Linked DNA regions of Posidoniimonas polymericola. The protein of the gene in region 1 interacts with the protein of each later gene in a pairwise test. Links are inferred from orthologs where the notes say so. Each region holds a gene or a part of one and is shown in the gene's direction. Other genes may lie near its edges.

What was found. The genes of interacting proteins can lie anywhere in the genome.
Region 2: the proteins of Pla123a_RS21000 (region 1) and Pla123a_RS20355 interact in binary tests that used the Escherichia coli proteins (3 or more experiments, as listed by UniProt). The link is inferred for Posidoniimonas polymericola from one-to-one orthologs.
Region 3: the proteins of Pla123a_RS21000 (region 1) and Pla123a_RS09845 interact in binary tests that used the Escherichia coli proteins (3 or more experiments, as listed by UniProt). The link is inferred for Posidoniimonas polymericola from one-to-one orthologs.

Annotation. Positions count from the first base shown.
Region 1 is NZ_SJPO01000012.1:125,622-133,148, forward strand. Bases 1,937-4,868 are described here. They hold Pla123a_RS21000 (acyl-CoA thioesterase), read left to right. Parts: upstream 1,937-3,175; coding sequence 3,176-3,562; downstream 3,563-4,868. Other genes in these bases: Pla123a_RS20990 (hypothetical protein), read right to left, coding at 1,937-2,423; Pla123a_RS20995 (acetolactate synthase), read right to left, coding at 2,521-3,015; Pla123a_RS21005 (DJ-1/PfpI family protein), read left to right, coding at 3,816-4,403; Pla123a_RS21010 (arylsulfatase), read right to left, coding at 4,702-4,868. Also shown: Pla123a_RS20980 (DUF1559 family PulG-like putative transporter), read left to right, coding at 1-334; Pla123a_RS20985 (HD domain-containing protein), read right to left, coding at 356-1,687; more of Pla123a_RS20990, read right to left, coding at 1,728-1,936; more of Pla123a_RS21010, read right to left, coding at 4,869-7,101.
Region 2 is NZ_SJPO01000011.1:178,340-181,433, forward strand. The notes cover bases 1-2,725. They hold Pla123a_RS20355 (acyl carrier protein), read left to right. Parts: upstream 1-1,105; coding sequence 1,106-1,345; downstream 1,346-2,725. Other genes in these bases: fabG (3-oxoacyl-[acyl-carrier-protein] reductase), read left to right, coding at 28-816; fabF (beta-ketoacyl-ACP synthase II), read left to right, coding at 1,563-2,725. In the rest of the region: more of fabF, read left to right, coding at 2,726-2,798; Pla123a_RS20365 (matrixin family metalloprotease), read left to right, coding at 2,990-3,094. UniProt on the Escherichia coli protein: Carrier of the growing fatty acid chain in fatty acid biosynthesis.
Region 3 is NZ_SJPO01000004.1:199,539-204,135, forward strand. What follows is about bases 1-4,228. They hold Pla123a_RS09845 (preprotein translocase subunit SecA), read left to right. Parts: upstream 1-317; coding sequence 318-4,028; downstream 4,029-4,228. Other genes in these bases: Pla123a_RS09850 (hypothetical protein), read left to right, coding at 4,189-4,228. Also shown: more of Pla123a_RS09850, read left to right, coding at 4,229-4,473; Pla123a_RS09855 (hypothetical protein), read left to right, coding at 4,553-4,597. UniProt on the Escherichia coli protein: Required for protein export, interacts with the SecYEG preprotein conducting channel.

The DNA of each region.
Region 1 (7,527 bases):
CGACCTGCCCCAGAGCCACAACACGATGATGCTGTTCGAGGCGCCCCCGGCCGAGCACCACGAGCACGACGGCGAAGAAGAAGAGGAGCACTCCTTCTTCGACCACGTCGACTCGCACGAGTGGTTCGTCGAGGAGGAAGGCCACGAGGACCACGACCACGACGACGAGGCCTCGGTGTTCGAGCGGATCCGCCACGACATCGCGATCGAACGGCACCAGGGGCAGTGCGCCAACTACCTGTTTGCCGACGGGCACGTGCACGCGGTTCCTGCGTCGCAGATCTCGGAGTGGGCCGCCGAGGGGTTCAACTTCGCCGAGCCGGCGCAGCCCTAGCCGAGTCCGCGACGCGGCCGGCTAGCCGACCCGGTCGATCGCTTCGGCGAGCAGTTCGGGCAGGTTCCGCAGGTCGCGCATGTCGTCGGCAACGCGGGGGTGCACAAACAGCCGCACCCGTTTGACGTAGTCGTCGAACTGCTCGCGGGCCAGGGTCCGCACGACCGGCGACACGTCGCCCAGCCGGCGGTAGGCGCGCTGCTTGGCGAAGTAGACGTCGATGTTGAACTCGACCTCCAGCCCAACCGGCGGGGCGTCGAACAGCACCTCGTGCGGGGCGACCACGCGTGACATCGCGGTGCTCGCGACCGACGCGAACTGCTCGGCGACCGCCGAGAGCCACGGGAACGGCTTGCGGGCGAGCCTAGCGTACAGGTGCGGCTCCTCGAACAGGCTGTACTGGGCGAGCCGCTTGTAGAGCCGCCGGCTAGGGCCGAACAGCCCGTCGAGCAGTTCGGCGGCGGGTCCGTCGCCGGCGGCGGCGCACATCGCGTCGATCATCGGCAGCTCGGTCATCCGGAACAGCGAGTCCATGTCGAGCGATCCGCTCAGCAGGTAGAACGCCCGCTGCAGCATGGCGGTCGCCGCGCGGACGGCGTGGTGCCAGTAGACCTCGCTGAACATGACGTAGCGGGCGAAGACCATCATCTCCGCGGCGGTCTTGCCCTTGTCGGTGATGGCCATGCCGTCGCCGGCCTCGTTCAGGCAGAGGCTCTGGATCAGGCGGCCGCGGTCGAAGTTCTGGCCGTAGGGGACGCCGGCGTGCAGGCTGTCGCGCATCAGGTAGTCGACCTTGTCGACGTCCAGCGGCCCGGAGAGCATCGACTTGAGGATCTTGCTCTTGCGGTCGGTTGGCTTGCCCGAGAGCAGCGTCACGACGTCCCGCGGGTTGACGCCCCAGTCGTCGCGCAGGCAATCGGCGACCTCGCCCTCGAGCAGGAAGCTGTTGGCGAACAGCTCGTGGTCCGGGGTCTGCGGCAGGCGGATGTCTTCGATCGGGTGGCAGAACGGCCAGTGCCCCAAGTCGTGCAGCAACGCCGAGACCAGGAACAGCTCGGCGTCCTGCACGCTTACCACGGCGGTGAAGCGGTCGTCGCAGGCCAGCCGGGTGAGGTAGTCGAGCGCCGAGCGGAACACGCCCAGCGAGTGCTCGTGGCGGGTGTGGTTGGCCGCCGGGTAGACGTGGGCCACCAGGCCGAGCTGGCTGATTCGCGAGAGCCGGCGGAACTCGGGCGTGTCAATCAACTGCCGGACGCGGGGCGTGAGCGGCACGTCGGTGTGCGGCGGGATCCGCACCAGGCTGGCTCCGCCGCGGAGGCTCGCGAGTTCGGGGATGTCGAGCAGCTTAGACACGGGGCCCGTGGTTTCAGAGGAAGCGTGTGCGGGCCGACGGCTACGCCCCGAGCCCGGGGAGGGCCGGCAGGTCCATCACCAGCCGGAGGACAATCGTGACGACAAAGTAGAACGCCGCCAGCAGGGTCGCGCTGATCGGCTCTAGGTCGAACGCCACAAAGGCGGCCAGCCCGCCAATCCCCAGCGCAAACCCGGCCGCGAAGAACGTGTAGACCATGTCGAGATCTCGGATGGGCCAGTCGCCGCCGCCGAAGTAGTAGCCGACATAGCAGTAGACGCCCCACCCCAGAGCGAACGCCAGCCCGCAGCCGGCCGCCCGCAGCCAGGCCTCGCCACCGCTGTACGGCTGCAGCTCGCTGTCGCGGAGGATCGGGTAGCCGGCCCAGGCGAGCAGCGGGCCGAGCAGCACGGCCCCGCCCGCGAGCACCCACTCGTCCGGCGACTGACCGCGGAGCAGGAACGCGCCGAGCAGCATCAGCAGCACCACGCCGCCGACGGCCGACGCCATGATCGGGTTGAACTTGGCGTCCTTGTACTTGGCGGTCTTGAGGACCGAACGCCCCTTGGCGTCCTTGGGGCCGCTGGTCTCGTCCGGGGCGTGGATGACCACCTGGTCTTCCAGCTTCGGGATCTCCATGACCGTCTTGCACTGCGGGCACGGCCCCTTCTGACCAGAGAACTTGTCGCTGACCTTGAATCGCTTGTGGCAGCCCGGGCAGGTGACGTCTATCGGCATGGGATCAGCAGCAACCGCCGTCGGAGCGGTTCATCGAGTAGGTGGCGGCGAGACACGTTGACTCGCCGGCGAGGAAGGACACGCGCCGCGTCGGCGCCTAGTTATCATAGTCCTTCAGCTCGTCCTCGTGGATCAAATGGAACCCCTTCGACTCGAGGGTCTCGAGGGTGTGTTCGATGTTGTCCACCATCAGCGCGACCGCGGGCCGCCCGGTGGGACGCACGATCAGCGGGTAGACCTGCGAGATATTAATCTCCGCGGCCAGCAGCGCCGTGCAGACCTGCAGCATCGGCTGGGGCGAGTCGGGCAACTCGACCCCCACGAGGTCCGACTCGACAATCGCCAGACCGGCCCGTTCGAGGATCTCCCGCCCGATTTCGGGATCGCTGAGCAGGAAGCGGACCAGGGCGCACTCGGTCGAGTCGGAGATGGTCAACGCGACAATCCGCACGTTGCTCCCCTCGAACCGCCTGACAACCTCCATCAGCTGCCCCACGCGGTTCTCGAGGAAGACCGTGAACTGGCGGATAGTTGGGTAGTCCCGACCACGAGCGGTCATGAAGTCGGAACCGAGTCCTTCGCCCGTGCTCATAACGGTTGCCCTGTTGGATCCTAAGAAGCTAAAACGGGGTGACGCGGTGGGCCGGCCCGTTTCGCCATGCCCTGCAAAACGGCCGCAAGTGTAAGCAATGAAAGGCCTTGTTGCAACTCGGCCGCCGCCCCACGCCCCCTCCCCGACCCCACTTGGCTGGATGTCCCGCGAGTTTCAATTCGACCTGACGGTCCGCTACTACGAGGTCGACGCCCAGGGCGTCGTGCACCACGCGAACTACCTCAAGTACCTCGAGATCGCCCGGATCGAGCAGTTCAGGTCGGCCGGATACGACTACGCCGAGTTCGAACGCAGCGGCCTGATGCTGGTGGTGAACAAGATCGCCTGCAAGTACCACCGCCCCGCCCGCTTTGGCGACACGCTCACCATCTGGCTGCGGACCGAGCGCGCCCGCGGCGCCCGCATCGATCACGTCTACGAGGTCAAGCGGGGCGGCGAGCTGCTGGCCGAGGCGACCAGCACCATCGCCTGCATCGACCGCGACGGCCGCGTGCAGCGGATCCCCGAGTACCTAGAAATCGAGTAGGCGCTGGCTAGAGGGCGCTGGCCGCTAGGTCCTGAGACTTGGCTCTGCTTCATATTCATAAACATAGCGAGGGTGCCCGGGGCGCTCCGCGCTAGCGGAAGCCCCGGACTGTTGAGCCTGCCTCACGAGTAGCTCTCGGGGGCTTCCCTGCGGGAGCGCCCCCGGCACCCGCTCTCGAATTGCTGGTAAACTCTACCCCAACAATCCAGCGCGCTCCAACTAGCGCCCCACACCCTCTACCCACCCATCAAGCATGCCCAAGAAAATCCTCGTTCTCGCCGGCGACTTTGTAGAAGATTACGAAGTGATGGTCCCGTTCCAGATGCTGCTGATGCTCGGCTACGAGGTCCACGCGGTCTGCCCGAACAAAAAGGCCGGCGAGGTAGTCGCGACCGCCATCCACGACTTCGAGGGCGACCAGACCTACACCGAGAAGCGGGGGCACAACTTTGCCCTCAACGCCGACTTCGCCGCCGCCAAGGCAGACGACTACGCGGCGTTGGTGCTGCCCGGCGGCCGCGCGCCCGAGTACCTGCGGCTCGACCCGGCGGTGATCAAGCTGATCCAGGACTTCAACGCCGCCGGCAAGCCAATCGCCGCCACCTGCCACGCCGCCCAGCTGCTCGCCGCGGCCGACGTGGTCCGCGGCAAGAAGTGCCAGGCCTACCCCGCCTGCAAACCCGACGTGCTGTTGGCCGGCGGCGAGTGGGACGAGCCCTCCGCCGGGCTCGACAGCGCGTGCGTCGATCAGAACCTGGTGACGGCGCCGGCCTGGCCCGCCAACCCGGCGTGGATCCGGGCGTTGGCGGACACGCTGGGGGCGTCGATTTCGCTCGGCTGAACGGGCGACGGTGGATAGCGATCATCAGCGGGGTCACCCCGGCGTGCGCGGGACGATGAAGCCGGCGCCGTTTGGCAGCTCTTGAATCTGACCGAGGTTATGACAAGCTCAGCTGGTTGGTCCCTTTTCTCTAGCGCAGCGGCCGATGCATCCTGAACGGCAAACGGTCTCTGCGAATTGCGCCGCGAGCCTGCCCTGAGCTGCCTCGACGCCTCCGCACGCGATCACTACGGTTGACAATCCAAATTGCCGAGGCCGGCCAGAGACTCACTACGGCTTAGCCACCGTCCTGCTCGTCCTACTGCTCGAGGGTGATCGTGACCTTGTCAATTTTCCCTGTGAAGCGGCTTGAGTGCTCGTCGTAGTCGGACGAGACAGGCGTCTCCCGGTCGACGCCCACGTTAGCGGTCTCGTCGGCAGACCAGATCGCGAATTGGGTCTTCTCGACCTTGCCCGATCCGACCTTCTTGCCATCGATCAGGAGCGTAGCCGTGCCCCCCGCGCCGAGTTTCTGCTGGCCGTCCGACGACTGGCCGGCGTAATCGAACTCGAGCTTGATTGTGGCCTGCTTCTTCGGCAGGGCCTCGTCGGATTTAATGGTGTAAGAGTCGAGGCCCAGGAAGTTGTACGTGTAGACCGGCTTGCCCTGTTGCACGTACAGACTCCAGCCGCCGAAGCGGCCGCCCTGGCTCACGATCACGCCGGCCGCGTCGCCTTCGGTGTTGTCAATCTGGGCGACTATCTCGAACGACGTGTTCTTGGTGTCGATGAAATCATTCTCCGGCAGGAAGCCGAGGCCCTCGTAGACGGTGAGCGACTTGCGGTCGCCCATCAGCGTCGGCCTGCCGGCCAGCTTCGCATTGACCCGGAGCTGGCGGCGGTCGTCGAGCGGCAACACCTTATATTTGACCGCCTCGGACAGGAACATCTCCTGGAGCTCCTTGAGCTTCTCAGGACGCTCGTCGGCGAGGTTGTTGGCCATGCTGAAGTCCTCGGTGACATGGTACAGCTCCCAGTCGTCGTTCTCGAACGTATTGCGCGGCGGCGCCCAAGGGTACATGTGCACCGTTCCAGCGAACCAGCCGTCGTAGTACAAGCCGCGGTTGCCCATGATCTCGAAGTACTGCACGAGGTGGCGGTCGGCGGCCTCGGCGTCGTCGAACGAGTAGGCCATGCTCACCCCCTCCATTGGCCGCTGGCCGACGCCGTTCACGGTCCGCGGCTGAGGGAGGCCGGCCGCTTCGAGGATGGTGGGCGCGATGTCGATCACGTGGTGCCACTGGTCGCGCAGCTCCCCCTTGGCCTTGATTCCGTTGGGCCAGTGGACGACCGTCCCCTGCCGTGTGCCGCCGTAGTTGGCCGGCACCTGCTTGGTCCACATAAACGGCGAGTCGAAGCAGACCGCCCATCCGGCCGCCATGTGTGGGTAGGTGCTGGGGCCGCCCCACTCGTCGTAGTGCTTGAGCATGTCGGGGACCGTCTCCTCGACGCCGTTGAAGTAGGTCATCTCGTTGTACATGCCGATCATCCCCCCTTCGGCGCTGGTCCCGTTGTCGCCGGCCATAAACACGATCAGCGTGTTATCCAGCTCGCCCATCTTCTCAACCGCATCGATCAGCCGACCGATTTCGGCGTCGGTCATGTCGAGGAAAGCGGCGAACACTTCCGCCTGCCGCGAGAACAGCTTCCGCTCGTCGTCGGAGAGGTCGTCCCAGTCCTTGATGTCCTTCGGCTTGTCAGCTAGCTCCGCGTCCGCCGGGATCACGCCGAGACGCTTCTGGTTCTCGAAGATCCGCTTGCGGATGACATCCCACCCCTCGTCGAAGGCGCCCTTGTGCTTGTCTATGTACGACTGGGGAACATGGTGCGGCGCGTGCGTCGCGCCGGGGGCGAAGTAAACGAAGAACGGCTTGTCAGGCGTGAGTGACTGTTGCGAGCGCACCCAGTTGATCGCTTGGGTGGTCATGTCGTTCATGAAGTGGTAGTCCGGGTCCCCCTTCGCCGGGTCGTCGACCGGCGTGACGCCGTCGTAGATAGCGGGCGACCATTGATTGGTCTCGCCCCCGAGGAACCCGTAGAACTTGTCGAACCCGGAGAGCGTCGGCCAGCGGGTGAGCGGACCCGAGGGGCTGATCTCCCAGGCCGCTACCTCGTGGCACTTGCCGAAGTGGGCCGTGCTGTAGCCGTTCAGGCGAAGCGTCTCGGGGAGCTTAGCGCAGCTCTCCGGTAGCTTGCCGGTCTGCCCAGGAAACGAAGTGGCGATCTCGGTGATCGACCCCATGTTGACGCTGTGGTGGTTACGGCCGGTCAGCAGCGCCTGCCGCGTCGGGGAGCAGAGCGCCGTAGAGTGAAACTGGTTGTACATCAGCCCGTTCTTCGCCAGGCGGTCGAACGAGGGCGTCTGGGTGACGCCGCCGAACGCGCTGGTCCCGCCGAATCCGAGGTCGTCGATCAAGATGATCATCACGTTTGGCGCGTCCTTGGGCGCCTTTACCTCGAACACCGGCGGCGCCTTGGCGTCGCGGGCGTCGAGCGTGTGGATCGGCGGCTGCCACGGCGCGGCGATAGGAAGGTCACGTCGGTTGACGGGGACTTCGTAGTCGTTTTCCTGAGCTCCCGATGGAGTCGCGATGAGAGCAGCAACGATTGTCGCTAAGCATGTTCGAATTAGAGCAAGACGAGAAAGTGATGTAGTCACGATAGAGCTCCGGCACTGTGATGTGGTCGTTCGGAAGAATATGGCCATTCGGCTTCCCATTACCGGGGGGCAATTTCTCGATAGGTCGCTTGGTTTGGCAGTTTATTGATGACTGCGCGGCGAATGAGCCCCTGATTTCCGGCTTCGCAGCACGAAACCGGCCTCCCGACGGTCGGCCTCGGCTCATTGGCGGCGCAGGGATCGATAGGACTGTGGCGAAGAACGCGACAAACGGCTGCGGTATTGCCCCCCCAGCAGCTGAAGTGTAGCTCCCACCGCATATTGGCGGAGTCATTTAACTGGCGGAATCACTCAAGTAGTCCGGTATGAACCTGCGCCTGCCAGGGTCTGCTGTCGTCGGAAATTCTAAGGCTGGGCCACCCGCTGCGTCAAAGCGTTCGGCACAACTGGGCGAGGTGTCCCCAA
Region 2 (3,094 bases), on another replicon or contig:
GCAAAAAAGTTTCTGTCAGGAGCCACGATGGCTGAGCCGAGTAAAGCAGTTGTAACTTCCGACTTCTCAGGGAAGGTCGCGTTAGTGACCGGGGCCTCGAGGGGCATCGGCCGCGCGATCGCCACCCGGCTGGGTCGGGCCGGCGCGACGGTGGCCTGCGTCGCCCGCAACACCGAGAAGCTGGAGGAGGTCGCCCAGGAGATCCGCGATGCCGGCGGTCAGGCGAGCGTCCACCAGTGCGACGTTTGCGACGCCGAGCAGATCCAGGCGACCGTCGACCAGATCCACGGTCAGTGGGACGCGATCGACATCCTGGTAAACAACGCCGGCATTACCCGCGACACGCTGCTGCTGAGGATGTCCGACGACGACTGGCACGACGTTATCTCGTCGAACCTCAGCTCGGTCTTCCTGTTCACCCGCGCGGTCGCCCAGGTGATGGTGCGGGCCAAGAGCGGCCGGATCATCAACATCTCTAGCATCTCGGGACTGATGGGCAACCCGGGCCAGGCCAACTACTCGGCCTCGAAGGCGGGCGTGATCGGCTTCACCCAGACGGTCGCGAAGGAGCTCGGCAGCAAGCGGCGGCCGATCACGGTCAACGCGATCTGCCCCGGTTTCATCCGCTCTGACATGACCGACATCCTCGCCGAGGCCGGCGGCGACGCCTTCCACGACGTCGTCAAGCAGCGGATCCCGCTGCAGCGGCTGGGCGAGCCGGACGAGGTGGCCGACGCGGCCCTGTTCCTGGCGAGCGACTCCGCGGCCTACATTACCGGCCAGGTGCTCACCATCGACGGGGGCATGACCGGCTGATCGCCGCGGCTCTCAGGCTTAGCGGGTCGACCTAGACAGCCCCAACCCAAACAGCTATATCTTGACCTCGCTTGTGGAGCCCCTCTATTTTGAGGGGTCATTCGCCCTCCCAGGGGCCCGCAGGCAATTTACTCTACTAACCAATTCCGGACGTCATCCGGGGGCCGTCAAGCGGCCCCTGGTAGTGGTCGGCAGGGCTTCCCGCTGGGCCTTCCGCTGGGTCCTCCCAGTCGCCACGCCCGACGCCCGGATCGATAGCGTCCTGTTAGCGGATTCAAGGAGAACAGTAGTGGCCTCGGTATTGGAACGCGTCACGGACATCGTGGCAGAGCAGCTTGGCGTCGACAAAGAAAAGATCTCAGCAGAGACGTCGTTCGTCAACGATCTCGGCGCCGACTCGCTCGACACGGTTGAGCTGGTCATGGAGCTGGAAGAAGAATTCGATATCAACATCCCCGACGACGCGGCTGAAAAGATTCAGACCGTCGGCCAGGCGGTTGAGTTTATCGAGGCAAACTCCGGAAGCTGAGTCTCCGCCCCGCGGCGTCTGACGCGTCGCGTGACGGGGGCGGCCACGCGCCCGCGTGGTCGCCTGTCAGTCCGGGCCCGGGGAAGCCGGGTGTTGCCGGCGCGTGCTTCGGCGCTGGGCCTCGCGGGCCGGCGCCCTTTTTTTTGGATCCTGAGACCTGGTTCGGGCCGGGGGCGCCCCGGCTCCTTCCTCCCACACAAGACCGCGGACGAGTGCTATGAAACGGCGAGTTGTAGTTACCGGAATGGGCGCGGTGACCGTCCTGGGGTGCAAGGTCGATGAGCTCTGGCAGAACATCCTCGCCGGCAAGAGCGGGATCCACGAGCTGAAGGCCTTCGACACGACGCGTCACAAGGTCAAGTTCGGCGGCGACATCCACGACTGGGACCCGTCGGAGTATATCTCGCCGAAGGACGCCAAACGCCTCGACCGCTTCACGCAGTTCGCCCACGTCGCGGCGGTGGAAGCCGTGAACCAGTCGGGCGTTGATTTTTCGACCATCGACCCGCGCCGCTGCGGAGTCATCATCGGTTCCGGCGTCGGCGGTCTGACCGAGATCGAGGCCCAGCAGACCCGCTTGATTTTGAAGGGGCCGGACAAGGTCTCGGCGTTCACGATCCCGAAGCTGATGGTCAACGCGGCGTCGGGACACGTCTCGATCCTTTACGGACTCAAGGGCGTGAATGTCGCGGTTGCGACCGCGTGCGCCAGCGCTACTAACGCCATGGGCGACGCCTTCCGCTCCATCCAGTACGACGACGCCGACATCGTGATTACCGGCGGCAGCGAAGCGGCCTGTACCGAAATGGGCCTGGCCGGGTTTGCCAACATGCGGGCCCTCTCCGAGCGGGGTCACGACCCGCAGGGCGCCAGCCGCCCCTTCGACGCCGAACGCGACGGCTTCGTCCTGGCCGAGGGCGCGGGGGTGCTGGTGTTCGAGGAGTACGAGCACGCCAAGGCCCGCAACGCACCGATCTTCGCAGAGATTGTCGGCTACGGCGCCAGCGCCGACGGCGGGCACATCACCCAGCCCGACCCCAATGGCTCGGGCGGCGCCTGGGCGATGACCTGCGCCCTGCGGGACGCCAAGCTCGAGCCGACCGAAGTCGACTACATCAACGCCCACGGGACCAGCACGCCACTGGGCGACAAGGCCGAGACGGTCGGCATCAAGAGCGTCTTTGGCGACCACGCCTACAAGCTGAATGTCTCGAGCACCAAGAGCGAGCTCGGGCACCTGCTCGGCGCGAGCGGTGGCGTAGAGTTGATTCTTAGCATCAAGGCCCTGAACGACGGGGTCTGCCCGCCGACAATCAACCAGCACACCCCCGACCCGGCCTGCGACCTCAACTACACGCCGAACGAACCGCAGCAGCGGGAGGTCAAGGTGGTGATGAGCAATAGCTTTGGGTTCGGCGGCCACAACGGGTCAATCGTCGCCGCCAAGGTCTGATCGACGCTGCCGATTTCTGCGGTGCGGATTAACGCGTTTTCTCGTCAGATTCTTGCTTTATCGTCAAGGTCCGCCTAGCTTTTCGGCAGGGGCAGTGGGTCCTAGGACCCGCTTAGGGAACAGCACGATAAGACACCATGATGCGTCCTCGGCCTGCGGGCCCTTCTCTTCTCGCAATTCTGACCGCCGCTGTGCTCGCGCACTTAGCGGTTGCGTGCCAGGCGGCTAATCTGCGCATCGACTACAGCCAGGATGGGTCGGGCTTCTTCAGTGCATCGACATCGCAGGGGCAGCAG
Region 3 (4,597 bases), on another replicon or contig:
CTAGGTCCCGGGCGGGCGCAGCGCCCCAATTGCTTGCCGCGGGGGGCGAATACCCGCTAGCGGCGGCCGGACGCCCGGCAAAAGCCCTCCAGAGCGTTCATCTTGACCCCCTCTTAGAATCGCAATAAACTTCTGCGCTGCTAGGAGTTGCGCGCTTTCGCGCCCCCCGGACCCGGGGGACCTAGCAGAACTGCGCCACCGGACTAGGCCCGCTCAGGGCTCGGTTGGGGCGTCGTCCAGCCAACGAGAACACCCTACCGCCCAAGGCGCCCCGTCGATTCGCCTAGCCGTGGCGGCACTGCTTACCCTGCGAAATCATGGATATTTTGGAACGCGTTTGGGAAGTCCTCTCGGGGATTGTCAACGCCATTCTCGGCCGCTTCGAGCGGCTGATCACCAGCATCTTCGGCTCGGCCAACGCCCGCTACCTAAAGCGGCTGCAGCCCAGGGTCGACGCGATCAATGCGCTGGAGCCCAAGTACGAGGCGATGAGCCACGACGAGCTGCGCGAGCAGACCACGCTCTTCCGCCAGCGTCTGGCCAAGGGCGAGACCCTCGACGACATCCTCGTCGAGGCGTTCGCCGTCTGCCGCGAGGCGGGCAAGCGGTTCCGCAGCATGCGGCACTACGACGTGCAGCTGCTCGGCGGCATGATCCTTCACGACGGCTCCATCGCCGAGATGGTGACCGGCGAAGGCAAGACGCTGGTCGCGACGCTCGCCGCGTACCTCAATGCGCTGGGCGGCAGCGTGCACGTGATCACGGTCAACGACTACCTCGCCCGCCGCGACATGGAGTGGATGGGCCCGCTGTTCACCAACCTCGGCCTGACGGTCGGCGCGATCTACTCCGGCATGGACGCCGCCGAACGCCAGCACGCCTACGACTGCGACATCACCTACGGCACCAACAACGAGTTCGGCTTCGACTACCTCCGCGACAACATGCGCATGGCCGCCAAGGGGGACGACCGCTTCCCCAAGCACATGCAGCAGAGCCAGGGCCCGCTGACCTTCGCCATCATCGACGAGGTCGACAACATCCTGATCGACGAGGCCCGCACGCCGCTGATCATCTCCGGCCCGGCCGAGGACGACATCACCAAGTACCAGCGGGCCGACAAGGTCGCCCGCGGGCTCAAGAAGGAAGTGCACTTCGAGGTCAAGGAGAAGGAGCACAACGTCAGCCTGACTGACGAGGGCGTCCGCGAGGCGGAGAAGCTGGCCGGCGTGGAGAGCTTCTACACGGCCGGCAACATGCAGTGGCCGCACCTGATCGACAACTCGCTCAAGGCCCACTTCCTCTACAAGCGCGACGTCAACTACGTCATCAACGACGGCAAGATCGTCATCGTCGACGAGTTTACCGGTCGTCTGATGGAGGGCCGCCAGTGGTCCGACGGCCTGCACCAGGCGGTCGAGGCCAAGGAGGGCGTGCAGATCAAGCAGGAGAACCAGACCCTCGCCACGGTCACGCTGCAGAACTTCTTCAAGCTCTACGACAAGCTCGGCGGCATGACCGGCACCGCGCTCACCGAGGCGGGTGAGTTCTGGAAGATCTACAAGCTCGACGTCATCGGCGTCCCCACCAACCGGCCGATGCAGCGGATCGAGAGCCCCGACGTCATCTACCGCAGCGAGCGCGAGAAGTACGTCGCGATCGCCGACGAGATCGAGCGGCTCAACAAGTTCACCACGGTCGAGACCACCGGCGGCGACTGGCACATCGGCAAGCTGGTGCGTGAGACCGAATCGGAGGTCGAGGTCGAGCTGTCCGACGCCACGAAGCGTCGGGAGGTGATCCCGATGAACAAGGTCAAGCACATCCAGAAGCCGGGCCGCCCGATCCTGGTCGGCACGGTGTCGATCGAGAAGAGCGAGGCCCTCGGAGCCCTGCTCAACGGCCGCGGCGTCAAGCACGAGGTGCTCAACGCCAAGCAGCACAAACGCGAGGCCGAGATCGTCGCGCAGGCGGGCCGCCTGGGCGCGGTGACCATCGCCACCAACATGGCCGGCCGCGGCACCGACATCGTCATGGGCGGCAACCCCGAGACCATGGCCTGGGCCGAGCTGCAGAACACCTACGCCTCGCGGCTGGACGTCCCCAACGAGGTCTGGGAAGAACGCGTCGACCACTACGAGAAGCAGTACCAGATGAAGGCCGAGGGCGAGCTGGCCAAGGGACTCGGCGGCTTGTGCGTGATCGGCACCGAGCGTCACGAGGCCCGCCGCATCGACCTGCAGCTCCGCGGCCGCTGCGGCCGCCAGGGCGACCCCGGCTCGAGCCGCTTCTACCTGTCGCTCGAAGACGACCTGATGCGGATCTTCGCCGGCGAGTGGGTCCGCTCGATCCTCACCCGGCTCGGCATGCAGGAGGGCGAGGCCATCGAGAGCAAGATGGTCAGCCGCCGCATCGAGGGGGCCCAGAAAAAGGTCGAGGAACGCAATTTCGAGATCCGCAAGAACCTCCTCGAGTACGACGAGGTGATGGACGAGCAGCGGAAGCGGGTCTACAACTACCGCCAGGCGATCCTCGACGGCGTCAACTGCCGCGACCTGATGCTCGAGATGATCCGCGAGCAGATCGACGACCGCCTCGGCACGATCCTCTCGCCCACCTACGGCGTCGAGACCTTCTCGGCCGCCGCCGGGTCGCTGCTCGGGGCCGAGCTCGACCCCCGCGACTACCGCAACACGCCCTACGAAGAAGCCGAGAAGATCGCCCACGACGAGGCCGAGCGGATGGCCGAGTCGAACGTCCAGGACGCGATCGACGAGAACCTGCCGCAGGACGCCGAGGACGAGTGGAACTGGTCCGCCCTCGCGACCTGGGCCAACACCCGCTACGGCACCAACTACCGCGACCGCGACCTCAAGAAGGTCGGCCGCGACATGCTCGACGAGCGGCTCGTGGACGACGCCCGCAAGTGGGTCGCCGCGGTCGACCTGAGCGACACCGCCCGGTTCCTCGACAAGGACTTCGGCGTCAACACGGCCCGCGGCTGGCTGTGGGACAAGTTCGCCATCCAGCTGACCGAGGAGGAGGTCGCCGACAAGGAGGCCCACCAGATCACCGAGCTGGCGCACGCCAAGGCCGAGGAGGCCTACGACTCCCGCGAGGCCGAGTACGCCATCATGGCCGCCTTCAACCGGTTCCGCGCCGGCGCCGGCGCCGGCGGTCAGCGCGGCGCGCTCGACCGCGAGGGCCTGGTCGAGTGGGCCAACCGCCGGTTCAACGTCGAATTGTCGCTCGACGACATCAAGAACAAGCAGGGCGAGGAGATCGCCAAGCTGCTGATCGCCCACAGCGCCGACGCCAACAAGAAGGCCCAGGAGGTCTTCACCGAGGCGATGAGCAAGCTCGACACGCTGTTCGCCGGCTCGCAGAACGCCCACGCCGACACGCTCGGCGCCGTCAGCGGGATGAACGGCAAGCTCGACGACCTGGCCAACTGGCTCAAGACCAACACCGGTGCCGAGCTGTCGACCGAGGAGCTCGCCGACCTCGACCAGGAGGCGGCCCGCCGCCGCGTGTCGCAGGCCGTGGAGGACCGCTTCCGCCCCGAGATGCGCCGCATGGAGCGCGGTCTCTTGCTGCAGCTCTTGGACAGCGCCTGGAAGGAGCACCTGCTGGCGATGGACCACCTGCGGTCCAGCGTCGGCCTCCGCGGCTACGCCCAGGTCGACCCGAAGGTCGAGTACAAGCGAGAGGGCATGCGGATGTTCGAGCAGATGTGGGACTCGCTCGGCGCGTACGTGACGGACCTGGTCTTCAAGATGGAGACCCTCGACACCGGCTTCGTCCAGAGCACGTGGGTCGAGCACGCCCAGGAACGCCACGACGCCGGCCCCAGCGCGACCGACATCGCCAAGCAGCAAGAAGCCGGCATCGACGCCAGCAACCAGGGCGAAAAAAAGCCCGAGCCGATCCGCAACCGCGAGGAGAAGGTCGGCCGCAACGAGCCCTGCCCCTGCGGAAGCGGCAAGAAGTACAAGCAGTGCTGCGGAAGAGCCGGCGGGGCTGGATAGACGACCAATTCAGACCACGGAGTTTGTGATGCGAAGCCGGACGACGATAGTTACCTGCGTGCTTTCGATCCCCATCGTCGTGATGGTAGCTCGGTTAGCCTCTGCTCAGCAGACAGCCGGACTGATTCATGATGCTCCTGGTCGAGTCCCCGTCCCCGCGATGGGTGGCCTCCACTTCGAGCCGCTCAAGGTCGATATCAACGCCGAGCCGCGCACCGCGCTCGGTATCCCTTACTCGGTCGAGCGGGCCATGCTGATGGACGGGGTCACGCCCGACGCCTCGTTCCGCGAGCTCCGTCTGGCACCCGAACCAGCGACGCTGCGCGCCTCGCCCCTGCCCCTCCTTCGGCTCTCGCCACCGCTGGAGCTGCGGATCCGGCCGAGCCAGCAACCGCTCGAGCTGCGGATGCCAAGCACGAGCCCGTTCCCGGTGATCGAGGAGTAGCACCGCAGGTCGGGTCACGAACCGCGGATTCGTAGTAGAATAGAAGAAGCGAGACTTTGCCTCACTTCAGGAGACACGCATGTCGACCGTCGAGCACCAAACCGCCAAAGATCAGATGATCGCG